DNA from 2 places in the Chitinophaga pendula genome. Region 1 is predicted to be linked to the other one. Evidence: riboswitches for the same ligand, from Rfam matches in the RefSeq annotation. Region 1 holds a riboswitch; the other holds the start of a gene.
The links. A riboswitch is a leader RNA that binds a small molecule or an ion and turns the genes downstream of it on or off. The one in region 1 is predicted to bind S-adenosylmethionine.
Positions count from the first base shown of each region.

Region 2: another riboswitch for S-adenosylmethionine. It lies ahead of KTO58_RS17150 (trans-sulfuration enzyme family protein); the one in region 1 lies ahead of KTO58_RS07375 (trans-sulfuration enzyme family protein).

Region 1 is NZ_CP077769.1:1,900,409-1,909,659, reverse strand. It holds gene KTO58_RS07385 (dicarboxylate/amino acid:cation symporter) at 1-209, shown strand, start outside; gene KTO58_RS07380 (Gfo/Idh/MocA family protein) at 245-1,228, opposite strand; gene KTO58_RS07375 (trans-sulfuration enzyme family protein) at 1,288-2,472, opposite strand; SAM riboswitch class I at 2,655-2,766, opposite strand; gene KTO58_RS07370 (ROK family protein) at 2,897-3,766, opposite strand; gene KTO58_RS07365 (RagB/SusD family nutrient uptake outer membrane protein) at 4,083-5,597, opposite strand; gene KTO58_RS07360 (SusC/RagA family TonB-linked outer membrane protein) at 5,621-8,710, opposite strand; gene KTO58_RS07355 (DUF4350 domain-containing protein) at 9,135-9,251, opposite strand, start outside.
Region 2 is NZ_CP077769.1:4,772,171-4,781,421, reverse strand. It holds gene KTO58_RS17175 (Rossmann-like and DUF2520 domain-containing protein) at 163-942, shown strand; gene KTO58_RS17170 (KdsC family phosphatase) at 1,030-1,551, shown strand; gene KTO58_RS17165 (geranylgeranylglycerol-phosphate geranylgeranyltransferase) at 1,658-2,599, shown strand; gene KTO58_RS17160 (Maf family protein) at 2,599-3,168, shown strand; gene KTO58_RS17155 (homoserine dehydrogenase) at 3,277-4,458, opposite strand; gene KTO58_RS17150 (trans-sulfuration enzyme family protein) at 4,546-5,724, opposite strand; SAM riboswitch class I at 5,957-6,074, opposite strand; gene KTO58_RS17145 (DUF2851 family protein) at 6,506-7,792, shown strand; gene KTO58_RS17140 (OsmC family protein) at 7,916-8,323, opposite strand; gene KTO58_RS17135 (hypothetical protein) at 8,554-9,251, shown strand, end outside.

The sequences.
Region 1 (9,251 bases):
CCAATGGAGGCTATGTAGGCGAATTGTTGGTAATGTCCGTATATGGATTCCCGGTAGAAGCACTGCCTGCCGTCATGATCATCGGCACCCTTGTCGATCCGCTGGCCACCGTCATCAATGCCACCGGCGATACCGTATGCGCCATGATGGTACATCGCTTCATGGGAGGCAGCAAAACACCGCCGCCCCCCATCGCAACCGCCGCATAATATAGAGCGGGTGATCGGTCCGGTCAATGCCGGCGTCAATGCCGCGTGAACCGGTCCATGATCTCCATACTGATCAGCGCCTCTTCCAGGCTGCAGGGATTAGGCCCCTTGCCACTGAAATAAGCTGCTACTTCCCCGATAAATGGTTGTTGTATGTGCTTGGGTTGCACATAATGAAAAGATTGTATCCCCGTTGCCGCCTGTAAAGTGATAGTCACCTCCGGTGTAAAAAAGGAAAATTCCAGCGTTCCCCCACTACCGTATACCACACAGCGGTCCTTCCGCTGCCCAACACCGGCATTGAATCGCCAGCTACCTTGGCAAAGGACATTACCGGCAAACAACAGCTCCCCTGTCACCGCGTCGGCCACTTGCCCATCCCCTTGCTGGTTCACCGCCAGCCCTTCATAACGGACAGGCATCCCGAAAAAGTAGAGTAACAGGTCCAGCTGATGAGGCGCCAGGTCATGAAAATACCCGCCGCCCGATATCGCTGGCTGCAGTCGCCAGTTGCGAGCAGCTTCCTCCTCACTCACCGGCGCCGGCAGCTCCTTCCAGAGATCCAGCTGTACCAGCTGCACCTGCCCGATAGCCTGCGCATCCAACAGCTCCTTCACCTTGCGGAATACCGGCAACGCACGCCGGTAATGCGCCACCGTCACTTTCGCTCCGGGGGTCGTCTTCACTGCTGCCAACAACTCCCGCACCTCCCCCGCATCTATAGCTACAGGCTTCTCTACATATACCGGCAATCCTCGACGAAGCGCTTCCAACGTATATGCCTTGTGTGAGGATGGCGGGGTTGCTATATATACCGCATTCACATCCGTATCATTCAGCAACGCGGCCGCGTCATCATACCAGGCCGGCACCTCATGCCGCCTGGCATAATCAGCTGCAAGCGCCGCATGGCGACGCATCACCGCCACTAAAGTACTATCGGGCACCAGCCTGAAAGCTGGCCCACTCTTTACTTCCGTCACATCCCCACATCCGATGATCCCCCATTGTAACTGCATATAGATCTGCTTTGATGAGGCGCCAAATTAACACACCTGTGGCGATAAAAAAGTTAAAATTATACAACTAATACTGGCTGCTCATCTATCACCTTCCGCACCACACGCTGCTGCAAGGTTTGCTCCAAATCCCCAAGCAGATCATCTACTTCTTCCAATCCCACCGACAAACGAATAAGGCTATCCGCTACACCGGCAGCACGGCGTATCTCATCCGGGATGGACTTATGCGTCATCGTAGCCGGATGGCATAACAGACTCTTAATGCCACCCAGGCTCTCCGCCAGTTTAAAATAACGGGTGCCGGTCACAAAGGCCAGCGCCGCCTGTTCACTGTCATCTTTTAACGTAAAGGATACAATACCGCCGAAGCCTTTGGCCTGACGCTTCGCGATCTCATGCCCGGGATGACTGCTCAATCCGGGATAGTACACCTTGTCTACCGCCGGATGTTGCTGCAGGTATTCCGCCACCGCCTGGGCATTGATACAGTGTTGCTTCACCCGCAAATGCACCGTTTCAATACCCCTGATCAACAAGAAACTATCAAAGGGAGAAAGGATCGCACCGCAAGCATTCTGGTAGAACTTAATCTCTGCACCCAGCTCCTTCGTACGAGTGATCACCAGCCCGGCAATCAGGTCACTGTGACCACCCAGGTATTTGGTCGCGCTATGCACCACAATGTCTGCTCCCAGCAACAATGGCTGCTGCAACACCGGAGAAGCAAAAGTATTGTCTACGCACAGTAAGCAATCAGCCGCTTTCGCAATACTGGCAATCGCCGCAATATCAGAGATCTTCAACGTAGGATTGGTAGGCGTTTCCAACCATATCAGCCGCGTCGCCGGCGTGATTGCATTAAAAACAGCTTGCACATCACTCGTATCTACATAATGTACTTTGATGCCGAACTTCTCGTATACCTTGTTGAAAAGCCGGAAAGCTCCGCCGTAAATATCATCTACCGCCACAATCTCATCGCCCGACTTCAATAATTTTAATACCGCATCAATAGCAGCCAGCCCACTGGAGAATGCAGCCGCCTCAGCGCCTCCTTCCAGCTGCGCCACGATCTGCTCCAGCGTCCCCCGGGTAGGATTGTTACTGCGCGCATAGTCATACCCCTTATTGACACCTGGCGCCTCCTGCACAAACGTAGAGGTCTGATAAATAGGCACTGCAATAGCACCGGTTAACTCGTCTACAGGAATAGAATGGATCAGTTGTGTGATGTTGCTCATCGGAAATGTTTTTTAGTTTGATGAAAAATTGATTAAACAGTCGTTCCGGGCAACTTATCAGATCGGCAGCAGGTAATAGCAGGAAAGCCATGTCCCGGACAGGACGTCCGGAAACAAAAAAACTCACCCGATAGCCAGGTGAGTTTTCTTTATAGTGAATAAGGTAAAGTAAACTTGAAACTGACTTATCTGCCCTACCCTTGCGGGAGGATGGATGTAGCACCTTTCCTGTGGTGAACAGGAAGGTTGCTAAGACTTCGACGGGCCATTACCCTCAGCCTTTCTTGATAAGAAGCGATTAAAGAACTGATGCAAAGATAAGGAGCGAAATGAAATCTCCAAACTTTTTGTCTACTAATTTTGTGCACTATTTATAATAAGTACCGGCAACCATTGCTGGTAGCCGGTTTTGGTAACATATTTTTCATACCTGATACCAGCAGCTCGCAGCGCCGATAATAGCAGCTGTTTCCCCCAGGCTGGCCTGACAAAGACCTATATGAATATCTTTCTTTTGCAGATAGGTCTGTATAGCGGGGAAAAACCGTTCCGCCGCATTGGCGATATTACCACCAACAACGATCACTTCAGGATGATCCATCCGGATAAAAGACTCCAAGAACAACGCCAGGTTATGTCCGAATTCTTCAAACACCTGCGTAGCGGGTCCATTACCGCTAAGGTAACCAGCCAACTCCTTTACGTTAGCTACCTGCTTACCCGACAACTCTTCATAGCGTTTAACAAACCAACGGGTACATAAATAATCCTCCGCAATACCTCCTTCGAAAGGCATACACCACAGATCCGCATCCTGCGCCAGACCATCATGGTAACGGGCCGATCCCAATCCGGTACCCAGCGTAATACCAATGACATCACGATGCCCCTGGGCAGCACCCCCAAATACTTCTCCCTGCAGGAAACAACCTGCATCATTCATAAAGCGTATCTGACCGGGCGTAATACCCAGCCTGGCCGCTAGCAGCTCCTTTACATTCAATCCATACAGTGCATCATACTTATCCTGGTTCTTCATCAGAGAGATACCTTGCTCATAATCAAAAGGGCCTGGCATAGCAATACCTATCCGCTTCACGCTGATATTATGCTGCCCAAAACAGTCATCAATAACACCTACCCAGGCATCTATGATACTGTCTGCCGTTCCCCTGGCATCCACATGGCTTCTGACCGGTACGCCTTTGACTACCGTTCTTGTTTGTAGGTTAACAGGTGCCGCCGTAATATGCGATCCACCAATGTCAATTCCCAATACGATCTCTTGGTCCATACTAAATAATAATTTTTACACCCTGCTGCCTGCTACATAGGCAGAGGTAAGGGTTCCGGATATGACAGAGTGAGTGTAATGAGACGGTACCATCCCAAAGATTGATCGACATCCATCTACTCAGCGGCTTTCATTCAGGACACACTTATTTTTTGGCGATTTATATTGATAAGAAAATTTTTCATCCGCCATTCGTTCACTGTTCTGGTAAGCCTAATGTGTTAGTGCCTTTTTTTACTTCCAGGTATAGATAAAATAATCCTCGCTGACGGCCATTGCAGCACATCAGCGAGGATATAAATTGCAATGGTAATAACTACCATCCTTTGTTGTTAGGTTTCAGTTTGGGATTTGCATCCAATTCTGTTTGCGGTATAGGCCATAACAAATACTTCTCTGTAAAAGTAGCACCGTTTTCGTTAGTATAACCCACCAGATCCACAAAACGGTTGTTCTTCAGATCATAAGCCTTACGGGTACGTTGCAGGTCGAAGTAAGCCTTGTTCTCAAAACATAGCTCATGATAACGCTCTTTCCACACCGCTTCCCGGAACTGGTCTTTGGTAAGCCCCCTGTTCAAAGAAGGCAGCAAAGCCCTGTGACGGATACTGTCCACCACCTGGAACGCCAGATCATCCGCACCTGTCGCCTCATTCTTAGCTTCCGCATAGATCAGGAAAGTTTCCGGCAAACGCATCAGCGTCAGGTTCTGATCAGATTGCAGGTCGCCGTTAGCACCACCCGCTTCTTCATACCAGTATTTAAATAGCGCAGGATAGCCGAAATTAACGACAGTAGCACTGTTGATCAGCTTAGCAGATCTGAAGAAAAACTGCCGCTCCTGTGTACGTTTATCTCCAGTCTCATAAGTAGCTGCAAACGCCGGCAATGGGTTCAGAGCACCATATTCATCACCGAATTTAGAGATACCGCTTTTCTCTGGAATAATGTACTGCGCCAGGGAGTTAGTATAGATACCTGATTGATACTGTACCTGCAGGATAAACTCATCCTGGTTCTTATGCGCCCTGTCATGCAGGAACAGGTAATCACTGAACAGTTTGTATGCCCCCATGTCGATCACCTCTTTAGCCTTGTTGGCAGCCAGCTGATAGTGAGATACACCTTTGTTCAGCGGCTGACCAGCCATCGTCAGGTACACATTGGCCAGCAACGTCTTTACTGCCGCCAGGGACACCCTGCCCGTCCTGTCTGTTTGTGCCATACCGGAAGCCTCCGCAGTTTGTAGATCCTTCACGATCAGGTCATATACCTGCTCTTTCGTAGCACGGGAAGGATACAGATCCGGACTGTTCGCGTCCACTCTTGCCGTGATCAACGGAATATCTCCGTATAATCTTACCAGGTGGAAATAGTAGAACGCCCTGAGGAAAGATACCTCGCCGATCAGTGCTTTCTTGGCATTTTCATCCATGGGAGTAGCAGTTAGCTTGGTCAATGCCAGGTTGGCATTAGCTACCCCATTGTAGAACTCTACCCATACGGTTTTGAAAGACGTCAATTCAGAACCGGCAGTATGTTTGATCAGCTGCAGGTTGAAAAAACTCTGTCCCAAAGTAGTCGCATGGCCTACAGGCAACTCCAGCGAGATAAACGGTGACTCACCATAACCATCTCCATTCAGCAGCTTTTTCATCTTTTCATACACACCCGCCACACCAGATTTTGCCTGTGCTTCGTTCGCGTAAAATTTATCCTGCTCGATCGCAGAACGATTCTCTTCCTCAAGATATTTTTTACAACCACTACCAGTAGCCACTATCGCTCCCAGCATGGCTGCATACCCTAATCTCTTTATGTTGAATTTCATAATTGCAGTCGTTTAGTGGTTAATTAGAAGTTTACGTTGAGACCCAGTGTGAATGTTCTTGCTTTAGGATAATCGTGGAACTGGATACCCTGTGCGAAAGTATCATCCCAGGTACTGGTCTCCGGATCGTAACCGGTGTATTTGGTGAGCAGGAAGAAGTTCTGCGCAGATACATACACACGGAGATTGCTCAACTTTAAACGTTTGGCCACTTCTGGTTTAAGCGTGTAACCCAATGCCACGTTCTTACCACGGATGAAAGAACCATCTTCCACTTTGCGGGTATCAAGTCTGGAGTCATAACCAGCGCCGGTAGCTCTCCACTGAGCGATCGGTGTGTTCTGGTTTTGAGGCGTCCAGGCATCCAGTACTGTTTTGTAACTGTTGGCAATACCTACACGGTCTTCAGAAGAGTGCTCCGTCAGTTTGAACACATCGTTGCCATAAGAGTATTGCAGCTCAAGTACCAGGTCGAATTGTTTGTAACGGAAGCTGTTCAGGAAAGTACCATAGAAATCAGGAATACCTTTACCGATGATCTGACGGTCGTCGTTGTTGATCTGTCCGTCGTTGTTCAGGTCTTTGAATTTCAGGTCACCTGGTTTTCTGCCATAACGTGCAGCTTGTGCAGCTTCTGCTTCACTCCAGGTACCTTCTCTCACATAACCATAAAAAGATGCTACGGATTGGCCTACACGCAGAATGTTGGTTCTGCCGAGGAAGTCAGGCAGCATGAAGATGTCTTCGTTGTTGCTACCCAGTGCCGTGATCTTGTTCTTAAACCAGGAGAAGTTCAAAGTAGTGTTCCAGGTAAAGTCTTTACGCTGGATGTTTACAGTATTCAAGCTCAGATCCACACCCACGTTCTGTAAGCTACCGATGTTACGCAGCATGGTGGTATAACCGCTGGTAGCAGGTACCGGAGCTGCCAGCAGCAGGTCAGTGGTCTTTTTGATATAAGCATCTGCGCTCAAAGAGATTCTGTTCTCCAAAAATCCGATGTCTACACCCAGATCATATTGCGCTGTTTTCTCCCATTTCAAACCACTGTTACCCAGGTTATCGATCTGGAAGGTAGGCGTTCTGGTACCGTTGAATACATACAGGTCAGTAGCTTTCATATTGCTACGGCTGGTGTATGCAGTGATACCGGAGTTACCGGTAACACCCGCACTTGTTCTCACTTTCAGGTTAGAGATCACCTTGCTGTTTTTCAGGAATTCTTCTTCAGAAGCCCTCCATGCAAATGCCGCAGAGGGGAAGAAGGCAAATTTGTTGTCGCTACCAAATTTGGAAGAACCATCCGCACGACCAGTGATGGTCAGCAGGTATTTATCCTTGAAGGTATAGAACACACGGCCGAAGAAAGAGGCCATCTTCTCTCCTATCCAGGAAGATTCTGAACCAGGAGCGATCGCACCAAGTTGCAGCTTGTTCCATTCGAAATAGTTATCCGGGAAGTTCCTGGCGTTTGCCTTGTAAGTCTGCAGTTCGCTGTGCTGTAACTCAGTACCGAGCAATACATTCAGTTTATGGTCTTTGCCAAACTCCGTATTATAGTTCAGGTTGTTAGACCACTGCCAGAATTTCTGATCTTCATTATAGATCTCTGCATAGTTATTACCTAAACCACCATCCAGGTCAGAGAAAGTGCTCTTGAAATAAGGGTTGCTCTGGTTACGGATGTTCACACCGAATGTACTGGTAAATTCCAGGCCTTTGATTAGCTTCATGTTCACATAGGTGTTACCGTTGAACAGGCTGGTCTTATAGAGGCGTTTTACTTCCTGCAGCTGTGTGAGCGGGTTGTCACCACCTTCAAGACCTTCATAGTCCTTACGGTAACCGAAAGTACCATCAGGATATTTGTAAGGAATGAAAGGCACCATTTCGATCATCTGACGGGGAACGTTGTTAGCACCGGTGCTTTCGTCTGATCTTCTTTCTTCAATGTTGGAGTAAGCGATCGTACCGCCTACTTTCAACCAGTCCGTCATCTGGCGATCTAATACCGCTCTTACATTGTAACGTTTGAGGTAAGAGTTTTTAATGATACCGTTGTCGTTCTGGTATCCCAGGAATAAACCATAGTTGGTTTTTTCGTCACTACCGGTATAAGACAGGTTGTGCGCCTGGCTGATAGCAGTACGGGTAGCTTCGTCCTGCCAGTCCACATCATATAGTGGATTCAGGTTGGCATCGAAGAGTTTACCGATATATTGTTTTCTTTTTTCGATGGGATCTTTGTACTTACCCTGCGCGAAACCATCCGGATCGAATTTAGCTGCATTTTTATATGCCTGCTCTTCTACCATCAGCCACTCTCTGGAGTTCAGTACTTTTTGCTTACGTGCCATTTTGCTCACACTCATGAATCCATCATAACTAACACCACTGGAACCTTTACGGCCACGTTTAGTAGTCACCATGATCACACCATTGGTACCGCGGGTACCATATATCGCTGTCGCAGATGCATCTTTCAATACATCGATGCTCTCTATATCATTGGGGTTGATAGAACCGATACCTCCGATCCAGATGATACCATCTACTACATAGAGCGGGTCTACACCAGCGTTGATGGAGCTGAAACCACGGATCTGTACCCTGGTACGGCCACCGGGACGACCGGAGTTAGTAGATACGTTCACACCGGCAATACGGCCAGCCAGCGCCTGCTCAAGGCTCACAGCCGGACGTTGCTGCAGTTCGGCAGCTTTTACACTACCAACAGCACCGGTCAGGTCAGATCTTTTCTGCGTACCATAACCTACTACAACCACCTCATTGAGGTCGCCGGCAGTTGACTTCATGGTGACGTTTACCACAGACTGTTCCCCTACAGGGACTTCCTGTGTTTCCATGCCTACGTAACGGATCACCAATACGGCAGCATTAGAAGGTACTTTCAGGGAGAAATTACCCTCAGCGTTGGTGTAGGCGCCAGTGGTAGTTCCTTTCACCTGGATGGATACATTTACCAGGGGGCCGGATGCATCTGTCACCTTACCGGTGATAGTACGGCTCTGTGCAAACCCCATCAAGGAAATGAACAGCAGTAACAAGGCTAAGACCCCTGTCCTGGTCATTACATGGTTGTTCTTCTTCATAGCGGAATTGTTTGTTTTTGCATTCACAGTTAAGTTCTAATTTTTGCTTTGGCGCGGGAACATGCATAGACAAGCGACAGTTATCATCGTCCTGACGACATGAGCGTAGCCTTTATGTACTGGTTCTTTTTGTGAGGATATTAAGACGGACTTACATCATAATGTGCTGAACAGACGATATATCTTTATTTAATCGATCGCATGGCAGGAATAATGTGTAAATTTTGTAACAAGTAATTTCAGGTGATCGTGGGCAAACGGACCCGCCTCCCCCTTGGCGGGTCCGCTGCGATTGAGTGAAACGTGTGAATTTTAGCCTTATTAGCAATAATTTTTGTTTAGTTGATAAATCGTTTTAGCTAAGAGATATATAAGTTTGAACCTGCAACTAAGATAGGAGAATTTTAGAAAAAATAAAAAAATGTTAAATCTTTTTAGCAGAAGGATGCCGGGTCTGTGCTACCAGCCAGTAGACCAAAGCCTGTGCTGCCGCATAATTTTCATAGTCGGAGCTTAGTCTTTTTCCATCTGTATATTCATT
Region 2 (9,251 bases), 2.9 Mb from region 1:
ATGATTTATTATCCGTTAATAGTAAATTGCCGGATGGATATCCTGTTGAAAAACCGATGTTGGGGTGTTTATTTCCTACCTTTTTGATAATAAGACGACCATTCCTTTTATAATTTTGATCATCAACGAACCACTAATTTTGATCATTAACGAATCACGTATATGGATGTTGTTATAGTAGGTGCGGGCAATATAGCCCATTGTTACGGGCAATTGTTAAAGCTGCACGGGCATCAGATCGTGCAGGTAATGAGCCGGGATGCGGCGCATGCTACCCGGTTGGGGGAGGTGCTGAATGCTCGCTGGAGTACTGATCTGGCGGATATTAACATGGATGCAGACGCTTATATATTGGCGGTGAGTGATGCGGCTTTGCCGGTATTGAATGATACGTTGCGGTTGGGTAAACGGATTGTGGCGCATACGGCGGGGGCGGCACCATTGTCGGTGATCAGCAAGATATCTACGCATACGGGGGTAATGTATCCTTTACAATCGATCCGAAAGGAGTTGAAGAACTATCCGCCGATACCGGTGCTGCTGGAGGCCAGTAATGAGGAGACATTGCGGCGGATACAGCAGTTGGCGCAGAGTATTGCATCGCAGACGGCTGTGGTGGATTCGCGGCAGCGGTTGCAGTTGCATTTATCGGCGGTGCTGGTGAATAATTTTACGAATCATCTGATGGCGTTGGCGAAGTCGTATTGTGAGCGGGAGGGGCTGGATTTTTCGTTGCTGGCGCCTATTATACGGGAGACTTTTGAGCGGCTGGAGAAACATGCGCCGGAGCAGGTACAAACGGGGCCGGCATTGCGGCATGATGAGGCGACGATGGCGTTGCACCGGGATTTATTGGAGCAGGAACCTCATCTGCGGTTGATGTACCAGGTGATGAGTGACAGTATACAGGATTTTTATGCCCGTCAGCAGGCGGATGCTTAGGGAGGGGGTTGTCAAATTGATGGATAACGGATACTTTTGCGGCGGCCATGGGTTGCGAGGGAGCGCCTGTGGATCTAAAACGATCAGATGAACCTGCTTTCACTATTTAAGCCAATCAACACTTTTGTATTTGACGTAGACGGTGTGCTGACGGACGGCACGGTACAGTTGTTGCCCGGTGGGGAGTTGTCCCGGCGGATGAACATTAAGGACGGTTATGCTTTGCAGCTGGCGGTGAAGCGTCGTTACCGGGTGGTGGTGATCTCTGGTGGTAAGTCGGAGAGTGTGGTGCAGCGTTTGCAGGGATTGGGGATCACGGATATTTACATGGGGATTACGGATAAGCAGGAGAAGCTGGAGGAGTATGTGATTGCTCATGATCTGCGTTGGGATGAGATCTTGTTTATGGGGGATGATATACCTGATTACCGGCCGATGCAGCTGGTGGGGTTGGCTGCCTGTCCGGCGGATGCTGTTCCGGAGATCAAAAGTATCAGTCAATATATATCGCCGGTGACCGGGGGGCGTGGATGTGTGCGTGATGTGATCGAGAAGGTCCTGAAGTTGAACGGTGACTGGGTGATTGACGAGGGGATTGCTTCGAAGTAGACGATTGATTTATATATATTATCGGACATCTTTTGGCTATTGTGTGCCGGTGCCTGCCGGGGGCCAATAATTTTCTGCTTACATTTACGGTCAATTTTAGAAACCCATGAAGCTATTGACTGCTTTTTTCAAACTGATCCGATATCCTAACCTATTATATATAGCGCTTACCCAATTTTTACTGCAGTACTGTGTGATTGCGCCTGTGCTGATCCGCAACGGGGAGACGCCTTCGCTGACGCCGGTATCTTTTTCTTTATTGTGTCTTTCTACGGTGTTGGTGGCAGCGGCTGGTTATATTATCAATGATTATTTCGACATTAACATAGATATTGTCAACAAGCCGGATAAGATGGTACTGGATAAGATCATCAGCCGGCGTTGGGCGATGGCCTGGCATACGATCCTTAATATGGGAGGGGTGTCTTTGGGTTTTATTGTGGCGTGGCAGATCGGGCAAATTTACCTGGGTTTTACGCAGGTGATCTGTTCTTTGTTGTTATGGTTTTATTCTACTTCATTCAAGCGGCAGCCTTTGATCGGTAATGTCGTGATCTCTTTGCTAACGGCGTTGGCGGTGGTAGTGGTTGGTTTTTATGAGAAGCAGATATATGAAACTTTCGAGGCGATATTATCGCATGTGGGGGGGAAGCTGATCAAGATCATCGGGGTGTATGCGACGTTTGCTTTTATCATGTCGATGTTGCGGGAGGTGGTGAAGGACTTGGAGGATATGATAGGGGATAGTAAGGACGGGTGTCGTACGGTTCCTATTGTGTGGGGAGTTGATCCGGCGAAGCAGCTTTGCAAGGCGCTTGTTATTCTGGCGGAGTTATTGATACTGATTGTACAGATCAAGGTATGGGGGCCGGGTTGGTATTGGGCGGTATTGTATTTGTTGTTGTTTGTGCAGGTGCCATCGGCGTATGCCTGGGTATTATTGAAAAGAGCGCATTTGCCGGCGCATTATCATAAGGTTAGTTCGTTGGTGAAGCTGATTATGCTGACGGGAATTTTATCTATGATCTTCTTTAAAATCATATTGTAATGTATACAGGACGACCTATCATATTAGCGTCACAGTCGCCCCGGCGTAAGCAGTTGCTGGAGCAGGCGCAGGTACCTTTTACGGTGAAGGTGGTAGCTACGGAAGAGACTTATCCTGACGGGATGGAGATTGCGGAGGTGCCGGTACATATTGCGCGTCATAAGGCGCTGGCGGTATCGGCTCTTTGTGATGCGAACGATGTGATATTGGCGGCGGATACGGTGGTTGTGCTAGATCATACGATCATCGGGAAGCCGAAGGATGAGGCGGATGCGATCCGGATATTGAGTGCATTGAGCGGGCGTACGCACCGTGTCGTAACGGGTGTGGTAGTACGTGCAGGGGAGGAGGAGCGATCTTTTTCGCAGACGACGGAAGTGTATTTCAATGAGTTGACGATGGAGCAGATTGTTTATTATGTAAAGGAGTATCAGCCATTTGATAAGGCTGGTGCGTATGCGATACAGGAGTGGATCGGTGCGGTGGGTATTGCGGGTATCAACGGTTGCTTCTACAATGTGATGGGATTGCCGATCAGTAGTGTTGTGGCATTGCTGGAGGGGAGGTAGGCACGGGTACGGGATATACCATAGTATTAAAAATAAGTAAGGATTGCTGCATACGAAGATGCGGCAATCCTTTTTTTATGGTTGGTGATTGAAAAATGCGAAACGGTATTATTCGAGCACCAGCAGGTTGACATCTTTATTTTTGAGCCAACCGGAGGATTTTAATTTTTCGAGATTGATGATACCTACTACGTAGCGGTATTCGGGTGATTCATATTTTTCGGAGATGCTGTAGAAGGCGGTGAGGTCTACCTGGTCCGGTGTTTTGTAGCGGAGGTATATTTTGAGTTGTACGTCGTTGGTGAACGCCGGTTGGTTAGACTGTTTGATCTTTTTGTATTCGTAGCGGTAGTTGTAGAGCAGTGCGGAGATATCGGACAGTACGGCGCTGCCGGTGGCGGTACCTCCTGCTCCTTTGCCTACGAAGAACTGTTTGTCGGTGAAGGCGCTTTCGAGGAGGATGCCATTGTACTCATTGTACACATCATAGAGGAGGTTGTGTTCTTTTATGAGATGTGGGAGTACGTATGCGAATACGTTGCCGTTCTGGCGGCGGCAGTTACCGATCAATTTGATGGTAGAGCCACGTTGGCGGGCGAATTGTATATCGAAGTCGTTGAGGTGGTGGATACCGAAGTTGAATACTTCTTCGGGTTTGACGAAGGTGCCGAAGGCGTGGAGGAGGAGGATAACGATTTTAAATTTGGGATCGTATCCTTCTATGTCGAGGGTTGGGTCTGTTTCGGCGAATCCTTTGTCCTGTGCTTGTTGCAAGGCTGTTTCGAAGCTGAGATTTTCCTCGAATATTTTGGTAAGGATGTAGTTGGTAGAGCCATTGCAGATGCCTTCTACGGCGTTGAGCAGGTCATTATCGTAGTATTCTTCCAGGTTGCGGATAATGGGTATACTGGCGCAGCTGGAGGCTTCGTAGAGGAAGGGTACTTTATTTTCGACCTGAAGTTGGTATAGTGCCGGGAGGTTTTCGGCGATCATCCGTTTGCTGGCGCTTACTACGGCTTTACCATTACGGAGGGCAGTGCTAACGATCTCGAAAGCTGCGTCGGTTTCATTGATGAGTTCTACTACTACATCGATGGTAGGATCCTGGAGGATCTCATTTTTATCGGTGGTAAAGTAGCTCATGTCAATAGGGCGGGGTTTGTTAGGATCTTTGATACATATTTTTTTGATACGTGCATTGATTCCTTTGGTCCTGTTAAGTACTTCGTAGAGGCCTTGTCCGACGCAACCGAATCCGAAAATTCCCAGATTGATGATCTTGTTTTCCATACTTGTTTTAAAACTTGATTTTATACGTAACGTGCTTTGGGCATCTGTTGTGGATGCTGAAGGCCGGCGTTTTGTACGGCTATTGCCTTATTGTAATACTGTCATTTGTTTGCCTGCCGGATGATTGAGTTTGTCGAGTGCCTGTCTGAGGTCGTTGATGAGGTCATCAGCATCTTCGATGCCTATGGACAGGCGTATACAGGAGTCTTGCAGTCCTGTTTTTTTGCGAAACTCTTCCGGGATATTTCTGTGGGTCATGGTGACCGGGTGATCGAGCATGCTTTTGACGCCGCCGAAGCTTTCTGCTAGTTTGAATAGTTTGGTGGCGTTGACGATGCGGATCGCGTTTTTGATGTTATCATTTTTCAAGGTGAAGCTCACCAGTGCGCCGTATTGTTTTTGTTGTTTGCGGGCGATGTGGTGGTTTTTATGTGTGGGCAGGCCCGGGTAGTAGACTTTATCTACGAGTGGGTGAGCTGCGAGCCAGTTGGCGATGGTGGTGGCGTTGCTGCATTGTTTATCGAGGCGGAGGCAGAGTGTTTCTATTCCTCTGATGGTGAGCCAGGCTTCGAAAGGGCTGAGGATGCTACCGGAGATGTTCTGGTTGTATCTCAGCTGGTCTGCCAGCGGTTTGCTGTTGACTACTACGAGGCCGGCTATAACGTCGGTATGGCCGGCGAGGTATTTGGAGGCGCTGTGCAGCACGATATCGGCGCCTAGTGGGATGGGTTGGAGTAGTAGCGGTGTGCTGAGGGTGTTATCTACTACCAGGAGGATATCGTGTTGTTTGGCGATTTTGCTAATGGATTTGATATCTGAGATACGCAGGGTCGGGTTGGTGGGTGATTCCAGCCAGATGATGCGTGTGCGCGGGGTGATGGCCGCGAGTACTTTATCGAGGTTGCTGGTATCTACGAAGTTGACTTTGATACCGAAGCGTTCGAACATGTGGTTGAACATCTGGAAGATGCCGCCATAGGTATCTTCTACGGCCATGATCTCATCGCCGGATTTGAGTAGTTTGAGTACAGCATCGATGGCAGCCATGCCGCTGGCGAAAGCGAATCCGGCGTAGCCTTCTTCGAGTCCGCATATGATGTCTTCGAGTACTTTTCTCGTGGGGTTATTGGCCCTGGAGAATTCGAAGCCTTTGTTGATGCCCGGCGATTCCTGGACGAAGGTGGAGCTCTGGTAAATTGGTACTGAGATCGCGCCTGTCAGTTCGTCGACGGGGATGCTGTGAATGAGTTGCGTCGCTGTTTTCACCGTTCACTGATTTTAGTAGGTTATACTGTGGTTGATGTTGGCATCCGGGGGCTTGTATGGTGTGGGCCTGGCCGGTATTGCAAGCTTATTACAATATAACAAATTCGGCAGATCATTGCACGACAAACATTATCCAGATCGGGTGGGGAGGGGGGGAGCGGGCATAAAAAAGGCCCTTCCTGGTGTTGGAAGAGCCTTTAAGTATTTTTATACATGAAGAGTAATCTCTGCCAACTTATCTATCTCTGGTATTGCTACCGGAGCCGGAATTAGCACCTTTTCCTGTTGTGTGAACAAGATGGTTGCTAAGGCATCGCAGGGCCAAGTCCCTCCGCCTTTCTGGATAAGTCTTGTGTAAGAACTGGGTGCAAAGGTAACAGTAGTTTGACGAGAATTCCAAATACTCGGGGAAAAAGAAATATCCGGAAATACTTATTGGTTTGAAAATCATGAGGTTGTACACTGGTTGCTTATAGGATGTATAAGTGTTGTATAAGCGTTGTATAAGTGTTCTATATCCAATCTATATCCAACCTATAGTGATTGTATAGGTGATCTATATGTTTTGTATATCGATGCTATAGGTAGCTATATGCTTTGCTTACAGGATGATTATACGAATGCTATAGGAATGATACAGGAGAGCTATAGGGAAGGTGGAGGTGAGGATTAAGCGTGGATAAAAAAGGCAGGCGGATTAACATTTGCGAGGCGAATTTTTTTGTTTATTTGTTTTGTTTGAGAAAAACTGATTCGTAACCCCTGAAAATCAAATAATAAGATGATCTCCGTTGGCCCCGGATGTACGGAATCGCTGCTGCAGCATATCTGGCAGTTCCGATTGTATAATGCTATTTCGTTGGAGACGACGGCTGGTGAGCCGGTGGATGTATTGCATCCGGGTGTTCGTAACCGTGATGCGGGTCCGGACTTTACGTCGGCGCGGGTTCGTATAGGGGCTGCGTTGTGGGCGGGGCAGGTGGAGTTGCATATGCGGACATCGGACTGGTACCGGCATGGGCATCAGTATAACCGGCAGTATGACAGTGTGGTATTGCATGTAGTGTTGGAGCATGATATGGCGGAGGTGGACCGGCTGGGGATACCCTGTGTGGAGTTGGGGCAGCGGATACCGTTACGGGTGTGGCAGCGGTATGAGCAGTTGTTGACGACGATGGATCGGTTGCCTTGTGCGTGGGGTGCGGCGAAGGTGCCGGCGTTGACGTGGCAGAGCTGGAAGGAGCGGTTGCTGGCGGAGCGTTGGGAGCGGAAGACGCAGATGTTCCAGGCGTGGTTGCTGCATACGAGGTATAACTGGGAGGAGGTTTGTTTTTGGGCGGTGGCGCAGGGGTTGGGGGTGCCGGTGAATGCGTTGCCTTTTTTGCAGCTGGCGCAGTCGTTGCCGCATACGTTGCTGATGCGTCACCGGGGGAACCTGTTGCAGCTGGAGGCGTTATTGTTCGGGCAGGCGGGGATGTTGCATGCGGGGTTAGCATCGGGGTATCCGCAGCAGTTGTATGAGGAGTACAGTTATCTGCGTCATAAGTATTCGCTGGAGCCGATGGAGGCGTATCGCTGGAGGTGGTTGAGGATGCGGCCTTCGGCGTTTCCGAGTATGCGTATTGCTATGTTGGCGGCGTTGTTACACGGGCCTTCTCATTTATTTTCCCGGATATTGGAAGCGGGTGATATAGGGGTGTTGGAGCGATTGTTTACAGTGCCCTTGTCGGCTTACTGGCAACAGCATTACCGGTTTGATACGGAGGATGGGCGTACGCGGCAGCCGGGCAGGACTGCGATCCACAATATCCTGATCAATACGGTATTGCCTTTATTGTATCTGTATGGGCAGGAGAAAGCGCAGCGGTATTACCAGGAGCGGGCATTGCAGTTGCTGGGGCAGTTGCCGGCGGAGGAGAACCGGGTGGTGCAGGTATGGGAGGAGGCTGGCATCGGGGTACGTACGGCGTTGGATACGCAGGCGTTATTGCAGCTGAAGCAGCATTACTGTGATGAGAAGCGATGTTTGGCGTGTGCGGTAGGGGCGAAGTTATTACGGGAGGAGTGAGGTGGCGGAGGGTTGCTGACAGGGGGAGGTGGGCGGTGCTGAGACGAGGGTAGGATTGGTTGTGTGTGGATGGGAGTAGATTGCCAGACCAACTGGTGGGCTGGTCTGGCGGGATGATTTTTCTTACCAATTGAAGGTAACATCCTGTATGATATCGGGATGGATGCTTTTAGCTACGGGGCAGTTGAGTGCGGCTGTTTCCAGTATTTTTCTTTCTTTTTCGCCCAGGTTGTGGCCTGTGGGAAAATCGATGACTACTTTGAGCTGCGTGATACGGCGCGGGTCTGTTCCCATTAATTTAAGAACGCCGACTTTGGTACCTTCCAGCTGCCATTTATGCTGGTTGGCGGTGATGCCCATGATGGTGACCATGCAGGTGCCTAGTGCGGCGGCTACGAGGTCGGTTGGGGAGAATCGTTCTCCTTTGCCGTTGTTGTCTACCGGGGCATCTGTTTCGATGGTGGTTTGGCTTTTAACGTGTGTGGCGGTGGTCCTGAGTTGTCCGTTGTATACAATTTCGGCTGTTTGCATGGCTGTGATGTTTTTTTCGGGAGGTAAAGTAACTATATTTCTGTTAAATGCTATGGCCATGAGGGGGAGTGGGAAAAATCTTGTAGGTTTGTAGGCAGCCGTGTAACAATAGCGTAAAACCGGCGTTTATATATTAGCCTTTCCCGGTACATCATAGTTATGTTTTGGTGGAAGCGGATTTATTAATCACAATCTGAAGTAATATATTTGATATATAATAGCCCATTACTGTGAAAAAAATACAATTATTCTTCCTTTTATTATTGATTGGTGGCGGTCTGCAGGCGCAGTCTTCGCGTACATCCTCTAAAGAAGCCAAGCGGGAGGAGAAAGAGCAACGGCGGTTAAAGCGTATATCCCTGTTTAAGGAGCGGGAGGAAGGTGATAATGTGTTTGAGCGGGAGTGGTCTTTGGGTGCCCGGTTGAATACGGACGGGTATGGTGGATTTTTTGAGTTGGGTTATCGTAAGACGAGAGAGAAGGTGACCTATTTCCAGTTTGAGTTGATGGAGAAGAAACATCCGAAGGAGGATCGTAAGCCGGGGGATTTCCGGGGAGTGGATGGATTTGGGTATGTGTATACGGAGCGTCCTTATATTTTTGGCAAGCAGAACAATTTTTACCAGGCTAAGTTTGGTATAGGTCAGCGCCGGTTGATAGGTGGAAAGGGGAATAAGAACGGGGTGGAAGTGAGTGGTGTATATTACGGAGGTATATCTGTGGGGTTGTTGAAGCCTTATTATGTGATGGTGCAGGACCCTTTGAATCCCCGGGAGACGAAGTCGATCAAATATGGTATGAGTCCGTTGTATGACGGGGTGTTCCTGTCCCGGCAGTCTATCATTGGTGGTGCCGGATTTGGCAAGGGTTGGGGAGAGTTGTCGGTGGTACCGGGATTGCATGCGAAAACGGGTATACGGTTTGACTG